Humidesulfovibrio mexicanus: one gene and its partner. The protein of the gene in region 1 interacts with the protein of each later gene in a pairwise test. Links are inferred from orthologs where the notes say so. Each region holds a gene or a part of one and is shown on either strand. Other genes may lie near its edges. The genes, in order: dnaX and dnaE.

Region 1 (7,871 bases):
TGCAGGAACGCTGAGCCGATGCCCGGGCCACGCAACGCCGTCAGCCGCCCGTTCCCTGTCCGCTGGAGACAGGGCAAGGGCGCTGAACCCCGGAGCAGGGCAAAGGCGTCTGGTCGCCGGACAACCGCAGCCCAGGAGGCTACGCCGGGTTGTTCAGCAGCACTCCGGTCATTTCCTTGATGGAAGCGGAGAGCTTGAGCAACTCGTCTTGCGGTATCTTCCGCAGGACCTTATTGCTTTGCGTGTCCACGATCTCCACCTGGATCTGGTCCTCGGAGTTGTCCAGGACGCGGATCTTGAGAGCGGTCCCGGTGGCGTTGAGCCGTTGTTCGAGGATTTGGGCCGTGCCCAGCGCGGTCGTTCTGTCCGCGGTTGCGGCCACTGCCTGGGAGCGGGCGTCCGTGCCGTTTGGCTCCTGGCTTGCCGTCTGCCGCGTGGCCTGCTGGCCCACGGTCGCCTGTGCGGCGCTCCGCTGCGTGTCGGCCGTCTGTGGATCCACGCTTTGCGCGTGTGTCGCCACGGCTTGCCTTGCAGGGGAGAACCCCTGCCTGACATCCATGTCCGAGGGGCTGATGTTCATGACGTTCACCTCATGATGATGGAGACCTGTGTCCGGGGGGAGCCTTTCCTTTACGATAGGTGTATCGACAGAATTGACACGAATCTTTAGGTCTGCGGTTATGGATGTATTGGTATTGTAAATTTTTGACAGATGGTTTCCGCGTAGCAAAGCTGCTGTGTTTGGGACGAACGTGCGAGCCCGGCTTTGGGGCGTGGCGCGGAGGAGAGGCGACATGTGGCGAGTTTTGGGGATAGTCTGTCTCATCGTCAGCTTCGTGCCGTCAGCAATGGCCCAGGGCGCGGAAGTCTCCGTCCCCGCAGATGAAGCGGTGCAACTGCTGAAGGGAGGCAATTCGCGCTACGCGGCGGGGAATCCGCAGGCGCATTTCACTGCCGAGTCCGTCGCGCTTCAGGCTGGCAAAGTCTGGCCGCAGCCACTTGCCGTGGTGCTTACCAGCTCCGACATGACGGCCCCGGCCGAAGCCGTGTTCGATCAACCCCCCGGTGGAATCTGCTCCGTGCGTGTGGCGGGGCTTGCCGCCGGGGCGGAGGTCCTTGCATCCCTGGAGTACGGTCTGGCCCATCTGGGCGCGCCAGTCGTTCTGGTTCTGGGCAGTCTCGATTCCCGGCTGATTGACGCGGCGATGCGCAATGCCCGGTCGGTCGGGGTGCCTGCCGCGCTATATGCCGACCTGCGCAAGGCCGTGACCAAGGCGCATGAGTGGAGTCCGACAGCCACGGGCGGTGATTTGCGGGAAAAGGCGGTCCGGGCGCTGGTGTGGCAGGCTATGGAGACAATCCTGCGCAAGAGCGTTGTGGTCCGCAGCCATGTGCAGGATGGTCGCGCCTTGCTGCTTGGCGGCGTGCACGACCCCGCGACCGGCCAGGTCGCCTGGCTGGGGCGGCACCCGGAGCAGGGACGCATCCTTGCGGCCCTGTGGGCCGCCGCGCACAGGCCGAAGCCCAAACCAAAGCCGCAAGCGGAACCGGCCCAGGCGCAGGGCGGCCCCGCTGATGCCGGTGAGGCTGCACAGCCCATGCTTCCGGAGGCCGCGGACGCGGCGGTTCCGGCCACAGCGGGTGCTGTCGGTTCGCAGCCGTCGCAGGCGAAGGGCGGCGGGGAACGGACGGTCGGCGCAACCGCCAAGCCACAGGCCAAGGCGCAAGGCAAAACCCAGGCCAAGGGGCAGGACGGCGCATCGGCCGAGCCCAACCCTGATCCCAATGCGCGTTCCCAGGGGGAGGGTGAGTTGCTGTTGCCCGAATCCGAAAAGGTTCAGGCCAAGGGCCAGGTCAAGCCCGCACAGCACAAATAGGTTCAGGCCGGACCGAAAGTCGAGTGCTGTTCCGGTTGGAGCAGTGCGCCGAGTCGTAGGAGTTCGTCGGCCACGACCTGCGGATCGAAACCAGGAGAGAGCGGGTTCATGAAGCCGTGGCCCGTGCCGGGAAGCACAGCGGCCTCGACCCCTTGGGCGCGCAACTGCGCCGCCAGCGGCACGGGATCGAAGGACGCTTCGCGCTCGGCGAAGATGAGTTGGACGGGGCGGCGGGGCTTCAGGCTGGCGTGGTCGCGGATGCGCGAGCCGTAGTAGAGCGCTGCGCGGCAGGGCAGGTGCGCGTCAAGTGCGGCTTCGGCCAGGCAGAGCCACAGGGCTGTGGCTCCGGCGCTGAAACCTATCGCCACGTCATAGGATTTTTTGTGGCCCGGAGCGCCGGAGCGCAGGCTTTCGGCCGCCCGGCGCGCATAGGCCTCCACGCCGCCGGCCTTCAGGAAAGCCGCGTAGCCTTCCTGCTCGCGAGCATACGCGACGGCGTCCCTGTAGGGGGAGATGCACACGACATGGGCCGACAACTGGCGCACCAGGGCGCGCAGCTCTGCTGTAACGCCGAAGACATCCGTGGCCAGCAGCACGGTGGGACGATCATTTTCGCGCATGGGGGCACATAGCCGCATGAGGGGCGGAGGGCAAGCATCCCCTTCGCCTCGCGCCGCCCTTGACCTCGCCGTCCCTTTTTTTTAGCCTGCATGACTTCGTGAGCCTCGGCCGACTTCTTGTTCGGCAGGGCGTGGCTCGCACATATTCGCGCACAAGGGAGAGTAGGGAGATGGTGCAGAAAGCGGAGAAAATCTGGTTCGACGGCAAACTCGTGCCCTGGGATGAGGCCAACGTGCACATCCTTACCCACACCCTGCATTACGGCTGCGGCGTGTTCGAAGGCATCCGCGCCTACGAATGCACAGACGGCCGCAGCGCGGTGTACCGCCTGCCCGAGCACATGCAGCGCCTCATCGATTCTGCGCACATTCTGGGCATGAAGATCCCGTACACCCTGGACGAGCTGGTCAAGGCCGCGCTCGACACCCTTGTGGCCAACAAGATGAAGTCCGCCTACATCCGGCCGCTGGTGTTCATCGGCGACGGCGTCATGGGTGTGCATCCGGGGACCAACCCCATCCGCGTGGCCATCGCCACCTGGCCTTGGGGCGCGTACCTGGGCGATGAGGCGCTTGTGAAGGGCATCTCCATCAAGACCTCCAGCTTCTGCCGCCACCACGTGAACGCCATGATGACCAAGGCCAAGGCCTGCGGCAACTATGTGAATTCCGTTCTGGCCAAGACCGAGGCCGTGGCCGACGGCTACCACGAGGCCCTCATGCTCGACACCCAGGGCTACGTGTCCGAGGCCTCCGGCGAGAACATCTTCATCGTCAAGGACCGGATGATCAAGACCACGCCGCTCACCAGCGTGCTGCCCGGCATCACCCGCCACAGCATCATGACCCTGGCGCGCAAGCTGGGGTACGAGGTGCAGGAGCAGCTCTTCACCCGCGACGAGCTGTACGTGGCCGACGAGGCCTTTTTCAGCGGCACGGCCGCCGAGATCACCCCCATCCGCGAGGTGGACCGCCGGGTCATCGGCGCGGGCCAGGCCGGTCCGGTCACCCTTCAGCTGCAGAAGGAGTACTTCCGCATCGTGAAGGGCGAGAATCCGGAATACGCCTCCTGGCTTCAGGAATACCGCTTCTAGCGGCTGCATCAGGGCCGGGGCGCGGGGGAATCTTCTCCTGGCCCCGGCCAGCAACGACCATCGGGAGAACGCCATGTCGAGCCTTACCGCTAAATACCGCCCGCGCCGCTTTGCCGATGTGGCCGGACAGGACGCGGTGAAGGCCATCCTCTCCCGCGCCGCCGCCACGGGCAAGGTGGCCCCAGCCTACATGTTCAGCGGCACGCGCGGCGTGGGCAAGACCACCATCGCGCGCATCTTCGCCAAGGCGCTCAATTGCGAGAAGGCCCCGGCCCCGGAGCCCTGCAACGAGTGCCGCCTGTGCAAGCAGGCCAACGCGGGCAACGCGGTGGACATCATCGAGATCGACGCCGCGAGCCACGGCGGCGTGAACGATGTGCGCTCCCTCAAGGAGGACGTGGGCTACGCCCCGCTTGAAGGGCGCTACAAGGTCTTCATCATCGACGAAGCGCACATGCTCTCCACCGCGGCCTTCAACGCCCTGCTGAAGACCCTGGAGGAACCGCCCGCCCGCGTCACCTTCATCCTGGCCTCCACAGAGGCCCATAAATTTCCGGCCACCATCCTTTCCCGTTGCCAGCACTACGTGTTCAAGATGCTGCCCCAGGCCGAACTCGTCGCTCACCTGGAGGCCGTGCTCAAGGCCGAGGGCGTGGACTACGAGCCCGGCGCCCTGCGCATCATCGCCCGGCGCGGGGCGGGCAGCGTGCGCGACAGCATGTCGCTACTGGGACAGGCCCTGGCCTACAGCGCTGGCGTGCTTGCCGAGGCCGAAGTGCGCGCCTGCCTTGGCTTGGCTGGGCAGGAAGTGTTCTTCACCCTTATGGAAGCCATCGCCTCGCGCGATTTGCCGCTTCTGTCGCGCACCCTGCGCGGCGTGCTCGACCAGGGCCTCGACCTGGGATTTTTCCTGCGCGAACTCTCCGGCTGCTGGCGCAACATGTTCCTGCTGCGCCAGGCGGGCGAGGCCATTGCTTCCGAGATCGGCCTGCCTGAGGAGGAGATCGCCCAGTGGACGCAGTGGGCCGGGCGTTTCGCGCCCGCGCACATCCACGCCTGCTGGCAGATGACCCTTGACGGCCAGCAGCGCGTGGTCAAGAGTCTTGAGCCGGCGCAGGCCCTTGAGCTTTTGCTGCTCAATCTGGCCTGCCTGCCGGACTTGCTTCCCCTCGCGGCCCTGGGCGGAGCCTCCGGCGCTGCACCGAGACCTGTCGGCGGTGGCGTTCCATCCGGTTCATCCTCTTCCGGCCAGGCCAGCTCCGGACCATCCCCATCGCGTTCCGCCGCACCGGAGCAGGCCTCGTCACGGCAGGCCGCCCCGGCCGTAGCGCAGGCGGTTTCCGCGCCGCAGCAGCCACAGCGGCGGTCTTTCGCCACGGCCGACCATGCGGAACGCTCGCCCAAGGACGCGTCCACCGCTGCGCCAACCGCCACGTCGGACAGCCTTCGCCCCGGCACTCCCACCGATCCTCCTAGCGTTGGGGGCGCAACGCCCTCCGACCCCGAAGAGGCGCCTGCCGCTGCGGAAGGGCAGAGGCCCGCTCCCGCACAGGGGAGGGGCGCGCCTGGCGCCATGGGCGGAAGCGGCCCGCGCAGTTGGGAGGGCTTCCTTGAGTTTGTGGCGGGCAAGAACGGCAACGGCTTCGTCACTGGCCTTGCGCAGGCGCGGGGCGAGTTTTCCGCTGGCGTGCTGACCCTTACCTGCCACAACGAGACCCATTGCGGCATGATGCAGAGCGGGGACAACAACGCCCGGCTGGTGCGGCTCGTGGCCGAGTACTTTGGCCCCGAGGCCAGCGTGGCCCTGCGGAGCATCGAGCGCGAACCGACGAAGAGTGATGGGCTTATCCAACGCGAGATGCAGGAGCATCCCCTGGTGCAGCGCGTGCGCGAGACCTTCGAGTGCCGCGATCCGGCCCTTGTGTATCCGCGGGGCCGCTAGGACGACATTTTCGACGCCATTTTCGCGTCGGCACAATCAAGAACCAATCCGGAGGAAGACATGCGCGGAATGCAGGATATGCTGCGCCAAGCCCAGATGATGCAGAAGAAGATGACCGCCTTGCAGGAGGAGCTCAAAACCCGCGAGGTTGAGGGCAGCGCGGGCGGAGGCATGGTCATCGTGCGCGCCACGGGCGGCCAGCAGGTGCTCTCCGTCACTATTGACAAGAGCGTTGTGGAGGCCGGGGATGTGGAGATGCTGCAGGATCTGGTGCTGGCCGCCGTCACCGACGCCCTCAAGAAGGCCAAGGGCATGATGGAGGACGAGATGGGCAAGCTCACCGGGGGTTTCAAGATTCCCGGCATGTTCTAGATGTCCCTGGAACGACTGCCCGCCCCCCTGCGCGAGGTGGCCGAGCATCTGGCGCGGCTTCCGGGGCTTGGCCCCAAGAGCGCCCTGCGGGCCGCCCTCGCCCTGCTCAAGCTCCCGCGGGAGCAGGCCGAGGCCGTGGGCCGCTCCATTCTGACCCTGCGCGAGCGCCTGTGCCTGTGCTCCACCTGCGCCAGCTTGGCCGAGAGCGACCCGTGCCCCATTTGCTCCGACGCCACCCGCAACCGCGAACAGCTGTGCGTGGTCTCGGAGTGGGATTCCCTGCTCGTGCTGGAGGAGATGGGCCTTTACCGGGGGCTGTACCTTGTGCTGGGCGGACTGCTTTCCCCGCTGGACGGCGTCGGTCCGCAGGCCCTGGAATTCGGCCTCCTGCGCCGCCGCCTGGCGGAAGGGGGCGTGCGGGAGCTGATCCTGGCCCTGGGCTCCACCCTTGAGGCCGAGAGCACCGCCTCGCATATCAAGAACCTGGTGGCCCAGGCGCACCCGGACGTGCGGGTGTCGCGCTTGGCCCAGGGCATTCCCATGGGGGCCGAGGTCAAGTTCATGGACCGCGAGACCCTGCGCCAGTCACTCATGCACCGCCAGGCCGTGTAGGCGCCGGGTCAGGCAAGGAACGTCATGCCCGCCGCGATCAAGGCCGAGGTGCAGACCGTCGTGTACCACAATCCGGACAACGGGTATGCGGTGGTGCGCGTGCGCGCAAAGGACGAGCCTGGAATCGTCACCGTGGTGGGCTGCCTTGGCCAGCTTCAGCCTGGCGAATTTCTGGAGATCGAAGGGGAGTGGAAGACGCACCCCAAGTTCGGACGCCAGCTTGAGGCCAGCCATTTCAAGCAGACCTATCCCGCCACAGAGCACGGGGTGGTGCGTTTTCTCAAGAGTTCCTTGAAGGGCGTGGGCGAAAAGACCGCCGAAGCTTTAGTCAAGCAGTTCGGTGTGGCCGTGCTGGACATTCTGGACACGGACCCGGAGCGTCTGCGCGCCGTCAAGGGCATCACGAAAAAGCGGCTGGAGGGCATGGTGGAGTCCTGGCGCACCCAGCGCGAGGTCAAGAGCCTGATCGTGTTCCTGCACAGCCACGAGGTTCCGCCCACCTATGCCTCGCGCATTTTCAAGCTCTACGGCGCGCAGAGCGAGGAGAAGTTGCGCCAGAACCCCTACGAGTTGGCCTACCTCATTCGGGGTATCGGCTTTCGCACGGCCGACGCCATGGCTTTGAAGCTCGGCTTCGCCGAGGACGCTCCCGAGCGCGTAGAGGCTGCTCTGGCCTACGTGCTCATCTCCAAGGGCGAGCGGGGCGGGCACATGTTTTGCCCAAAGGAGCAGCTCCTCCGCGAGTGCTCGCGGATGCTGGGCCTGGACGATCTGGCCCTGCTGGAGGAAGGCCTGGAGGCCCTGGAGCGTAAGAAACGCGTGCATGTGGAGGATCTGCCGGAGCAGAACGTGGAACAGGCCGTGTTCCTCATGAGCGGCTACCGGGCGGAACGCGAGATCGCCCAGCGGCTCTTCGGCCTGGTGAGTCACCCGGCCCCGGTATCCCGCGCGGAGGTCAAGCGGGCCCTGCCCGCAATCGAGACGGCGCTGGGCTTCGACCTCTCCCCAGAACAGCGGGAGGCCGTGTTTGAGGCCTGCGTCAACAAGGTGTTCATCATCACCGGTGGCCCGGGCACGGGCAAGACCACCATCACCCGCGCCATCGTGGCCGCGCTCTCGCGGCTCAAGCTCAAGGTCAAGCTGGCCGCCCCAACGGGCCGCGCGGCCAAGCGGCTTTCAGAGGCCACGGGCGAGACCGCCCAGACTTTGCACCGCCTGCTGCTGTATTCCCCGGAGCATGGCTTTTACCATTGCGAAGACCAGAAACTGTCGGCCGAGGTGCTGCTGGTGGACGAGGTCTCCATGCTGGATGCCGGTCTGTTTCTCGCGCTTTTGCGCGCTCTGCCCGCCACAT
Region 2 (9,068 bases), on another replicon or contig:
GCGCATCCGCCTGGCCAGCCAGCTGGGGTCGGGCTTGGTGGGCGTCACCTACGTGCTGGACGAACCCTCCATTGGCCTGCACCCGCGCGACAACGAGCGTCTTTTGCGCACCCTGCGCAGCCTGCAGCAGCGCGGCAACACCGTCCTGGTGGTGGAGCACGACGAGCCCACCATCATGAGCGCGGACCATGTCATCGAGCTTGGGCCCGGCTCGGGCGAGCTGGGCGGCGAGATCGTGTTCCAGGGCCCGGTGGACGCCCTCATGAACCAGAGCCAGTCCCTTACGGCCCAGTACCTGCGAGGCGACCTGCGCTCCTGGCGGCCGGAGGAGCGCCGCCAGCCGAGCCCTGTGGGCGGCCGCACGCACCTGGGCATACGCGGCGCGCGCGCCAACAATCTGAAGGGGCTCGACCTGGACATCCCCCTGGGCGTGCTGGTGTGCTTCACCGGCGTGTCCGGCTCGGGCAAAAGCTCCCTTGTGGTCGATACCCTCTACAAGCATCTGGCCCTGGCCCAGGGCGTCAAGGTGGAGCAGCCCGGCCCCGTCGACGCCTTCATCGGCGCCGAGGCCATCGAGAAGATCATCGCCATCGACCAGACGCCCATCGGCCGCACCCCGCGCTCCAACCCCGCCACCTACACCAAGGCCTTTGACGAGATCCGCACAATCTTCGCCGGGACCAAGGACGCCAAAATGCGCGGCTATGCGCCCGGCCGGTTCAGCTTCAACGTCAAGGGCGGCCGCTGCGAAGCCTGCCAGGGCGACGGACAGGTGCGCGTGGAGATGCACTTTTTGCCAGACGTGTTCGTCACCTGCGAGGTGTGCAAGGGGATGCGCTACAACTCGCAGACCCTGGAGGTGCGGCACAAGGGCAAGAACATCGCCGAGGTGCTGGACATGACCGTGGCCGAGGCCCGCGAGTTCTTCGGCGCGCACACCGCCCTCTCCCGCAGGCTGGAGGTGCTGGAGCAGGTGGGCCTGCCCTATCTGCGCCTGGGCCAGCCCGCCACCACCCTGTCCGGCGGCGAGGCCCAGCGCATCAAGATCAGCCGCGAGCTGGGCAAGCGCAGCCTGCCGGGAACCCTGTACATTCTGGACGAGCCCACCACCGGCCTGCACATGCACGAGGTGGGCAAGCTTATCCGCGTGCTGCACCGACTGGTGGACAAGGGGGCCAGTGTCATCGTCATCGAGCACAACGCCGACGTGGTGCTCGCCAGCGACTACGTGTTCGACCTTGGCCCCGGCGGCGGCGAGAACGGCGGGACCATCGTGGCCCGCGGAACGCCCGAGGAAATCATGGCCAACCCGGAGTCCGTCACCGGGCGCTTTCTGGGGGCCGAGGCGCGGTAGCCTCCACCCCGCCCCGGCGCCACAGCTCGGCCAGCACCAGTCGCGCGGCCTCGCGCAGGGCGTGGTAGAACGAGTAGAAGTGCATCACCTCGTCCAGGTCGTACACCGCAATGGTGCGCTGGCGGCGCAGGTCGAGCAGCTTGTCGCCCGCTGCGGCAAGGGCCGCCCCTAGCCGCGGGGCCGCTGCCGCCGGGGGGGGCGCCTTGGTGGCGACGGCGCGGCCCAGCCCGGTCATGGCCTCTTCCAGCGCCTCGCCCAACTCCCGCAGCTCATCGGACAGGTGCCGGTGGAACCCTTCGGGCGGCGCGTTCTCCACGGCGTGGGCCATGGCCAGCAAATGCTCCGCCATCCGGTCCTCCAGCTCCAGCAGCGTTGAAAGTTCCCCGCCCTGCGCCGCCGTGCCCGGTTCGCGCAGCGCCGCAGACAGCAGCTGCCGGTTGCGCAGCAGAAGCCGCAGCACAGCGTCCTTGCGGTGGAACACGCGCCCGGCGTCGTAGCCGCCGCCCAGCCGGGTCTCCAGAAGCGTCGCCAGCAGCGCCGAGAGTTCCGTCAGCCCTTTGCCCAGCCCATAGCGCAGCACCACCCGCGCATGGGAGGGCCAGGCTAGCGACACGGCCAACGCCACCACGATGCCCAGCCCGACCTCCAGAAAACGCCACAGCCCTATCTCCAGGGCGCTGCCGCCCATGACCCCGTGCAGGCAGATGACCACCGCGGCCGTGAGGCCCGCAAGACGCAGGTTTTCGTTCTGCGAGGCCAAAAGCGCGCAGAAGAACACCGTGACGAACATGGCCGCGCCCAGGCCCGACACGCCCGCACCCAGCCAGGCGTCGGCCGCGGTGGCCGAAAGCGCGCCCAAAAGCGCGCCGCTGGCCGTGCCCAGAAGCCGCGCCCAACTGGCCGCGATGGAGCCGCCCACGTGCGCCTGCATCACCAGGATGGACGAGAATACCGCCCAGTAGCCCTGCTCCAGGTTGAGCAGCAGCGTCAGCGCAAAGGTGATGGTGGCCGCGATGGCCGTGCGCAGGGCGTGGCGCAGTTGGGATGCGTTGAGGCGCAAGGCAAGGTGTTCAGGCAGGTTCATGCTGTCCTTTGCGCGTTGTGCGCCGTGCCCGCTTCATGCTCCGCAGGCCAGGGGCTTCGCGCCCCTGGGCCCGCGTGAATCGGGGACAGGGGGACGGCGTCCCGCATGTTCCCCCCTTTCCGGGGTTCCAAGGGGCCGGGGAGGCCCCTTGGCCGCCGGAGGCATCAAAAGGCACAGCCCCGCGCCCGTTTCGTGCTCCGCAGGCCAGGGGCTTAAGCGCCCCTGGACCCGCGTGGAGGGGGGCTAGCGTCCCGCTGCCCCTTGCGCCGCGCCGCGCCATTTTTCCACATCGGCCCAGAATTCCGGGCAGGCGCAGATGTGGTAGCGCTCGCCGAGCTTCAGGGTGCACACGGCCTCGGGCAGGTGCAGGTCCAGCATGACGGGCACGCTCCCGGGGTGGCGGCACAGCAGCTGCTTGAGGGCGTCCAGGCGATCCGGGCCGCAGTGCTCCTCGCGGGCGGGGATGCGCGCAGGCTCGAAGCTTTGCGCCGCCACCTGGGCGAGCAGCTTCACGTTGTCGGCCAGCATCTTGGACTCGCGCGGGCCTTCCTCCTCGCCGGGCTTGGTGCGCACGTCCACCTTGCCCTCGAACACCAGCGGCTGGTCCTGGCCGAGCAGCTCCTTGGCCTCGGCGTAGACGTTGGCGAACAGCGTGCACTCGCCCGTGCCGGTGAGGTCTTCCAGTTGCAGGAAGGCCATCTTGTCGCCCTTTTTGTTGATGTATTCGCGCAAGGACGTGACCAGCGCGGCCACGCGCACCATCATGCCGCCGGGAAGCTCCTTGATTTCGGCCAGGCTGGTGAGGTTCAGGCGTTGCAGCTCGTGGCGGAAGCGCAGCAGCGGATGGCTGGAGAGGAAGAAGCCGAGCGCCTCCTTTTCCAGGCGCATCTTTTCCTCGTCGCCCCACTCGGGCACGTCCTCGTCGGTCACGAGGGGGGCTGTGGCTTCGGCTGTGGCCGAACCGCCGCCGCCCAGCATGTCCAGCATGGAGATCATGCCTTGGGCCTTTTCCTTGGCCTTCTTCTGGCCCATGGACACGGCGCGGTCCAGCGCGGCCATGTGCCCGGCGCGGGTCTTGCCCAGGCAGTCCAGCGCGCCGGCCTTGATGAGGGCCTCCAGGGTGCGCTTGTTGATCTTGCGCAGGTTCACGCGCTCGCAGAGGTCATAGATGTCGCGGAAGGGGCCGTTTTGCAGGCGTTCGTCCACGATCTCGCCCACGGCGTCCTCGCCAACGCCCTTGATGCCCGCCAGGCCGAAGACCACCTTGCCTTCCTGCACGGAGAAGCGGCTCTCGCTCATGTTGACGTTGGGCGGCACCACGGCGATCTGCATTTCGCGGCAGGCGTTGATGTAGGTGAAGACCTTGTCCGTGTTGGCGAGTTCCGAGCTGATGAGCGCGGCCATGAACTCCACCGGATGGTGGGCCTTGAGCCAGGCGGTGTAGTAGCTGATGAGGGCGTAGGCGGCGGAGTGCGACTTGTTGAAGCCGTATTCCGCGAATTTTTCCATGAGGTCGAAGATTTCCGCGGCCGTGGCCTCGGCGATCTTGTTCTCGCGGGCGCCCTCCATGAACTTCTGGCGCTGCTTGGCCATCTCCTCGGGCTTCTTTTTGCCCATGGCGCGGCGCAGCAGGTCCGCGCCGCCGAGGGTGTAGTTGGCGATGACCCGTGCGCAGCTCATGACCTGTTCCTGGTACACGATGACGCCGTAGGTGGGCTTCAGCGTCTCCTCCAGGGACGGATGCGGGTAGGTGACTTCGATTTGCCCGTGCTTGCGCTTGATGAATTCGTCCACCATGCCGGAGCCCAGCGGCCCTGGCCGGTACAGGGCGAGCATGGCGATGATGTCCTCGAAGCAGGTGGGCTTGAGCATCCGCAGATACTTGCGCATTCCGCTGGATTCCACCTGGAAGATGCCGTCGGTGTCGCCGGTGCAGAAAATTTCGTAGGTGGCGGGGTCGTCGAGGGCCAGGGTCTCCAGGTCGGGCCGGGGCTTGCCCGTGCGCTCGATGATGTCGAGCGCGTCCTCCACCACGGTCATGGTGCGCAGACCCAGGAAGTCGAACTTGATGAGGCCGACCTTTTCCACCAGCTTCATGTCGTACTGGGTGACGATTTCACCCTCCTTCCCCTTATATAAAGGAAGGTAGTCGAGCATGGGCTTGTCGGAGATGACGATGCCCGCCGCGTGGGTGCTGGCGTGGCGCGAGAGCCCCTCCAGACGCTTGGACACGTCGATGAGCTTCTCCACCTGGGGATTGCCCACGGCCATGGCCTGGAGTTCGGGCTCCTTTTCCAGGGCCTTGGAGATGGTCATCTTCATCTCTTCGGGCACCAGCTTGGCGATGCGGTCGGTGTCGGCGAAGGTCATGCCCAGGGCCCGGCCCACGTCGCGGATGGCGGCCTTGGCCTTCATGGTGCCGAAGGTGGTGATCTGGGCCACATGGTCGCGGCCGTATTTGCCCGCGACGTAGGCCACCACCTCCAGGCGGCGGCGTTCGCAGAAGTCCACGTCGATGTCCGGCATACTGACGCGTTCGATGTTCAGGAAGCGCTCGAACAGCAGATCGTAGGGCAGGGGGTCGAGGTTGGTGATCTTGAGCGCCCAGGCCACCAGCGACCCCGCTGCGGAGCCGCGCCCCGGCCCCACCGGGATCTTCTGGTCCTTGGCCCAGTTGATGAAGTCCTGCACGATGAGGAAGTACGCCGGGAAGCCCATCTCCTTGATGACGCCGAGCTCGTACTCCAGGCGTTGCCAGTAGGCGTCCTGGTCCACCTCGTAGGTCAGGGCCGCCAGGCGCTTTTTGAGGCCTTCGCGCGCCATGCGCTCGAACTCGGAGTCGATGCTCTGGCCCTCGGACAGTTCGTAGACCGGGAAGTGGTGCTGTCCAAGCTCCAGCTCAACATCGCACATCTCGGCTATTTTGACCGTGTTGCTGATGGCCTCCGGGCAGTAGGCGAAGGCGGCCTCCATCTCCTCCATGGTCTTGAAGTAGAGCTGGTCAGTGTTCATGCGCATACGGTCCTTGTCCAGAACCGTGCGCTGGGTGCCGATGCAGAGCAGCACGTCGTGGGCCTCGGCGTCGTCCCGGGTGAGGTAGTGGCAGTCGTTGGTGGCCACCGGGGGCAGCCCGGTCTCGCGCATGACCTCAAGCATCATCTCGTTGGCGCGGGTCTGGTCGGCGATGCCGTTTTCCTGCAGTTCCAGGTAGAAGCGTCCGGGAAAGATGTCGGCGTACTCGCGCGCCACGGCGATGCCGGAGTCCAGCCCCTTGGTGAGCAGCGTGCGGTTGACCTCGCCCGCCAGGCAGGCGGAAAGGGCGATGAGCCCCTCAGAATAGTCGCGCAAAAGCGCCTTGTCCACGCGGGGCTTGTAATGGAAGCCTGTCAGGTAGCCCTCGCTCACCAGCTTGATGAGGTTCTGGTAGCCGGTGCGGTTCTGCGCCAGCAGCACCAGGTGGTAGGCGGCCTGGCGCGAGCTGGTCTGGCTTTTGTCTTCGCGCGGGCCGGGGGCCACGTACACCTCGCAGCCGATGATGGGCTTGATGCCGGTATCCAGCGCCTTTTGCCGGAACACCAAAGCCCCGTGCATGTTGCCGTGGTCGGTCAGGGCCACGGCGGGCATCCCCAGGTCCTTGGCGCGTGAGCAAAGATCCTTGATGCGTATGGCGCCGTCAAGCAGGCTGTATTCGCTGTGACAATGCAGGTGCACGAAATCCGACATGTGGCTTCCCCTTTGCGAGTGCTGACGAGTTTGTGTATACACCAGCGGGCAGGCCTTGGAAACGGCGCGGGCCGGCATTTTAATACCTATTTAAATTCAATGTGTTGCGCTGCGCGTGGCGCGGGGTGCGGGGCGCGTGATGGTGGAGCGGTTGAAGCGCAAGGTGTCGCGTCTGTCCTCCGTGCTGCCGGTTCTGGCGGGCGCGGTGGCCGTGTCGTTGGCGCTGGCGCTTGTGGCCTGGCTGGCCAGACCCTACCTGCCCAAGGCCTTTGTCGACTTCGTGGCCGAGCTTGCGCGCGAGGATTTCGAGACCCGCAGGCAGGCGCTCAAGGCCTGGTTCGACGCCTTCGGGGCGGTGGCCGCCTGGGTGTTTTTGGCCGTGCAGTTTCTGCAGGTGGTGGTGGCGCCCATCCCCGGCCAGTTCACCGGAATGCTGGGCGGCTTCGTGTTCGGCTTCTGGCGCGGTCTCGCGCTCAACGTGGTGGGCAACGCCGTGGGCTCGCTCTTCGCCATGCTGCTGACGCGCTTCTTCGGCGAGCGGGTCATGCGGCCTTTCGTGCCCCAGCGCATCCAGGAAAAGTTCGACGCCACCATCCACCGGGGCGGCCTGACCAACTTCTTCATGCTCTATCTGCTGCCCGGCACGCCAAAGGACGCCATCTGCTTCATGGCGGGCCTGACCAGACTGTCGCTGTGGAAGCTTCTGGCCGTGAACATCCTGGGGCGGCTGCCGGGGCTCGCGGTGCTCACCTTTACCGGCGCGGCGGCCGACGCCGACCTGTTCACCGTCAAGCTGGTGTTCGGCATCGGCCTCGCCCTGGCCTTCGTCATCTGGCTCTTCGACGAGGAGATCAAGGAGCGGCTGGCCCGGCTGGCCGGATAGGCGCACGCGCATCCGGTTGCCTTCACCACGGCGGCTGGTGTATCAGGGCTCTGGGGCGCTGGCCTTCCGCGCCGCCCCTGGCCTTCATCCGCAATCAAGGAGCCAGCTCATGCGCAGATTCGCCGCGGCCCTGCTTTCCCTGCTTCTTCTTGGCCTGTTGCACGGCTGCTACGGCGCCTACGGCGGCGGCGGGGGAGAGAATCCCGCCCACTACGAGCAGGGGCTGGTGGACAAGTCCGCCGCGGTGGTGCGCGCCATGCGCTCTTCGCCCTCCTTCCGCCCCATCGAGGTGTACCTGAAAAACGCGCGCGGCGTGCTCATTTTGCCCAGCGTCATCAAGGCCGGCTTCATTTATGGTGGCCAGGGCGGCAACGGCGTGCTCCTCGGGCGCGAGGCCGACGGCTCCTGGTCCTCTCCGGCCTTCTACACCCTTGGCGGCGGCAGCATCGGCCTGCAGATCGGCGTGCAGGAGGCGGCCATCGTGCTCGTGTTCATGAACGACAAGGCCTTCAAGGCCGCCATCGACACCGGCCTGACCCTGGGGGCCGACGCCACCGTGGCCGCCGGAACCGAGGGCCTTACCGGCGAGGTGGCCAGCACCCATGCCTTCAAGGATGTGTACTACTTCGCCGACGTGGGCGGCCTGTTCGCCGGAATCTCCCTTGAGGGCGGGGTGGTGCATGTGCGCGAGGGCCTGAACACGACCTACTACGGCCAGTCCCTCAGTCCCAGGCAAATCGTGCTGGAGCGCCGCGCCGACGTGCCCGCCGCCCGGCTGCTGAAGGACGCCCTCACGGTTTCGGCCAAGGGAAAATAGGTGCGCGTGGCGTTCTGGCGTGGGAAGGGGAGCGCGCAGCGGCCGTTGCGCCTGTCCTTGGCGCGATTGGCCGGTCTGGCCGCCCTTGCCGTGCTGCTCGGCCTGGTCGGCTGTGCGGCCAAGGTGTCGCCTCCGCCCGCGCCGCCGCCGCCCCCGCCGCCTGCGGAGCTGCGCGACATTTTGACCTTGCCCCAGGACGTGGCCGCCTATTTCGACCCCGCCAGCCTGGACCGGCCCCTGCTGTCCAGCAAGGAGCAGCGGCGCTTTGCCGCGCGCCTGCGCGAGCTGCACTTCGCGCCCTGGCACAGAAGCGCACCGGCCCACGCCAGGGCCGACGCCCTCTGGGGCCTGGCCGCCCTCAAGCCCGGCCGCCACTACGGCGAGAACTTGCGCCCGCTGGAGCCGACGTTCCGCGCGCGCATGGAGGCCCTTGCCCAGAGCGAGGGCTATCCCAACCTCATGCGTCCGGCCATTGCCACGGCCAACACCTCCCTGCGCGTGCTGCCCACCCATCGCCCCGGCTTCCTCAAGCCGGACAAGCCCGGCGAGGGCTACCCCTTCGATTATTGGCAGAATTCTGCCCTGCTTGCGGGCACGCCGCTTCTGGCCACGCACATGAGCGCCGACGGCGCCTGGGTGCTGGTGGAGGGCCGCGTGGCCGCGGGCTGGGTGCCCGTGCGCGACATCGCCTTTGTGGACGAGGCCTTCATGGCCCAGTGGGAGGGCTTGCCCCTGGGCGCGGTCATCCGCGAGGGCGCGCCGGTCTCCGCCCGCTTCGCCGACGAGGCCACCCCCGCCCCACATCTGTTCACCGGGCGCATCGGGATGCTGCTGCCGCTTCTGGAGCTCGGCCCCGGCGGCGTGACCCTGCTGGCCCCGGCGCGGGAGGCCACGGGCCAGGCCGTGAGCCTGGCCGTTGGCCTGGCCGCTGACGAGGCCCGGCCCCTGCCCCTGCCCCTCACCCCGCGCGCTTACTCCGGCCTGGTCGCGCAGCTTATGGGACAGCCCTACGGCTGGGGCGGGTTTCTGGAGAACCGCGACTGCTCCGCGCTGCTGCTCGACCTGTACGCGCCCTTCGGCATCTTTCTGCCGCGCAATTCGCGCCAGCAGTCGCGCCAGGGCGAGCGCATCCCCCTGGACGGGCTTTCGCCCGAGGCCAAGGAGGCCCTGCTCCTTGAGCGCGGCCGCCCCCTTTTGACGCTGGTGC

What was found.
Region 2: the proteins of dnaX (region 1) and dnaE interact in binary tests that used the Escherichia coli proteins (3 or more experiments, as listed by UniProt). The link is inferred for Humidesulfovibrio mexicanus from one-to-one orthologs.

The regions. Positions count from the first base shown.
Region 1 is NZ_FZOC01000001.1:235,432-243,302, reverse strand. What follows is about bases 3,225-6,098. They hold dnaX (DNA polymerase III subunit gamma/tau), read left to right. Parts: upstream 3,225-3,664; coding sequence 3,665-5,533; downstream 5,534-6,098. Other genes in these bases: recR (recombination mediator RecR), read left to right, coding at 5,906-6,098; CHB73_RS01240 (YbaB/EbfC family nucleoid-associated protein), read left to right, coding at 5,594-5,905; CHB73_RS01250 (branched-chain amino acid transaminase), read left to right, coding at 3,225-3,591. Outside these bases: CHB73_RS01270 (HlyD family type I secretion periplasmic adaptor subunit), read left to right, coding at 1-14; CHB73_RS16665 (flagellar protein FlaG), read right to left, coding at 140-580; CHB73_RS01260 (carbonic anhydrase), read left to right, coding at 795-1,877; CHB73_RS01255 (dienelactone hydrolase family protein), read right to left, coding at 1,880-2,497; more of CHB73_RS01250, read left to right, coding at 2,668-3,224; more of recR, read left to right, coding at 6,099-6,517; SF1B family DNA helicase RecD2, read left to right, coding at 6,542-7,871. UniProt on the Escherichia coli protein: Part of the beta sliding clamp loading complex, which hydrolyzes ATP to load the beta clamp onto primed DNA to form the DNA replication pre-initiation complex.
Region 2 is NZ_FZOC01000007.1:186,796-195,863, forward strand. The notes cover bases 2,482-6,552. They hold dnaE (DNA polymerase III subunit alpha), read right to left. Parts: upstream 6,162-6,552; coding sequence 2,682-6,161; downstream 2,482-2,681. Other genes in these bases: CHB73_RS14185 (TVP38/TMEM64 family protein), read left to right, coding at 6,301-6,552. Outside these bases: excinuclease ABC subunit UvrA, read left to right, coding at 1-1,354; CHB73_RS14175 (FUSC family protein), read right to left, coding at 1,320-2,438; more of CHB73_RS14185, read left to right, coding at 6,553-7,044; CHB73_RS14190 (lipid-binding SYLF domain-containing protein), read left to right, coding at 7,154-7,861; CHB73_RS14195 (NlpC/P60 family N-terminal domain-containing protein), read left to right, coding at 7,868-9,068. UniProt on the Escherichia coli protein: DNA polymerase III is a complex, multichain enzyme responsible for most of the replicative synthesis in bacteria. This DNA polymerase also exhibits 3' to 5' exonuclease activity. The alpha chain is the DNA polymerase catalytic subunit.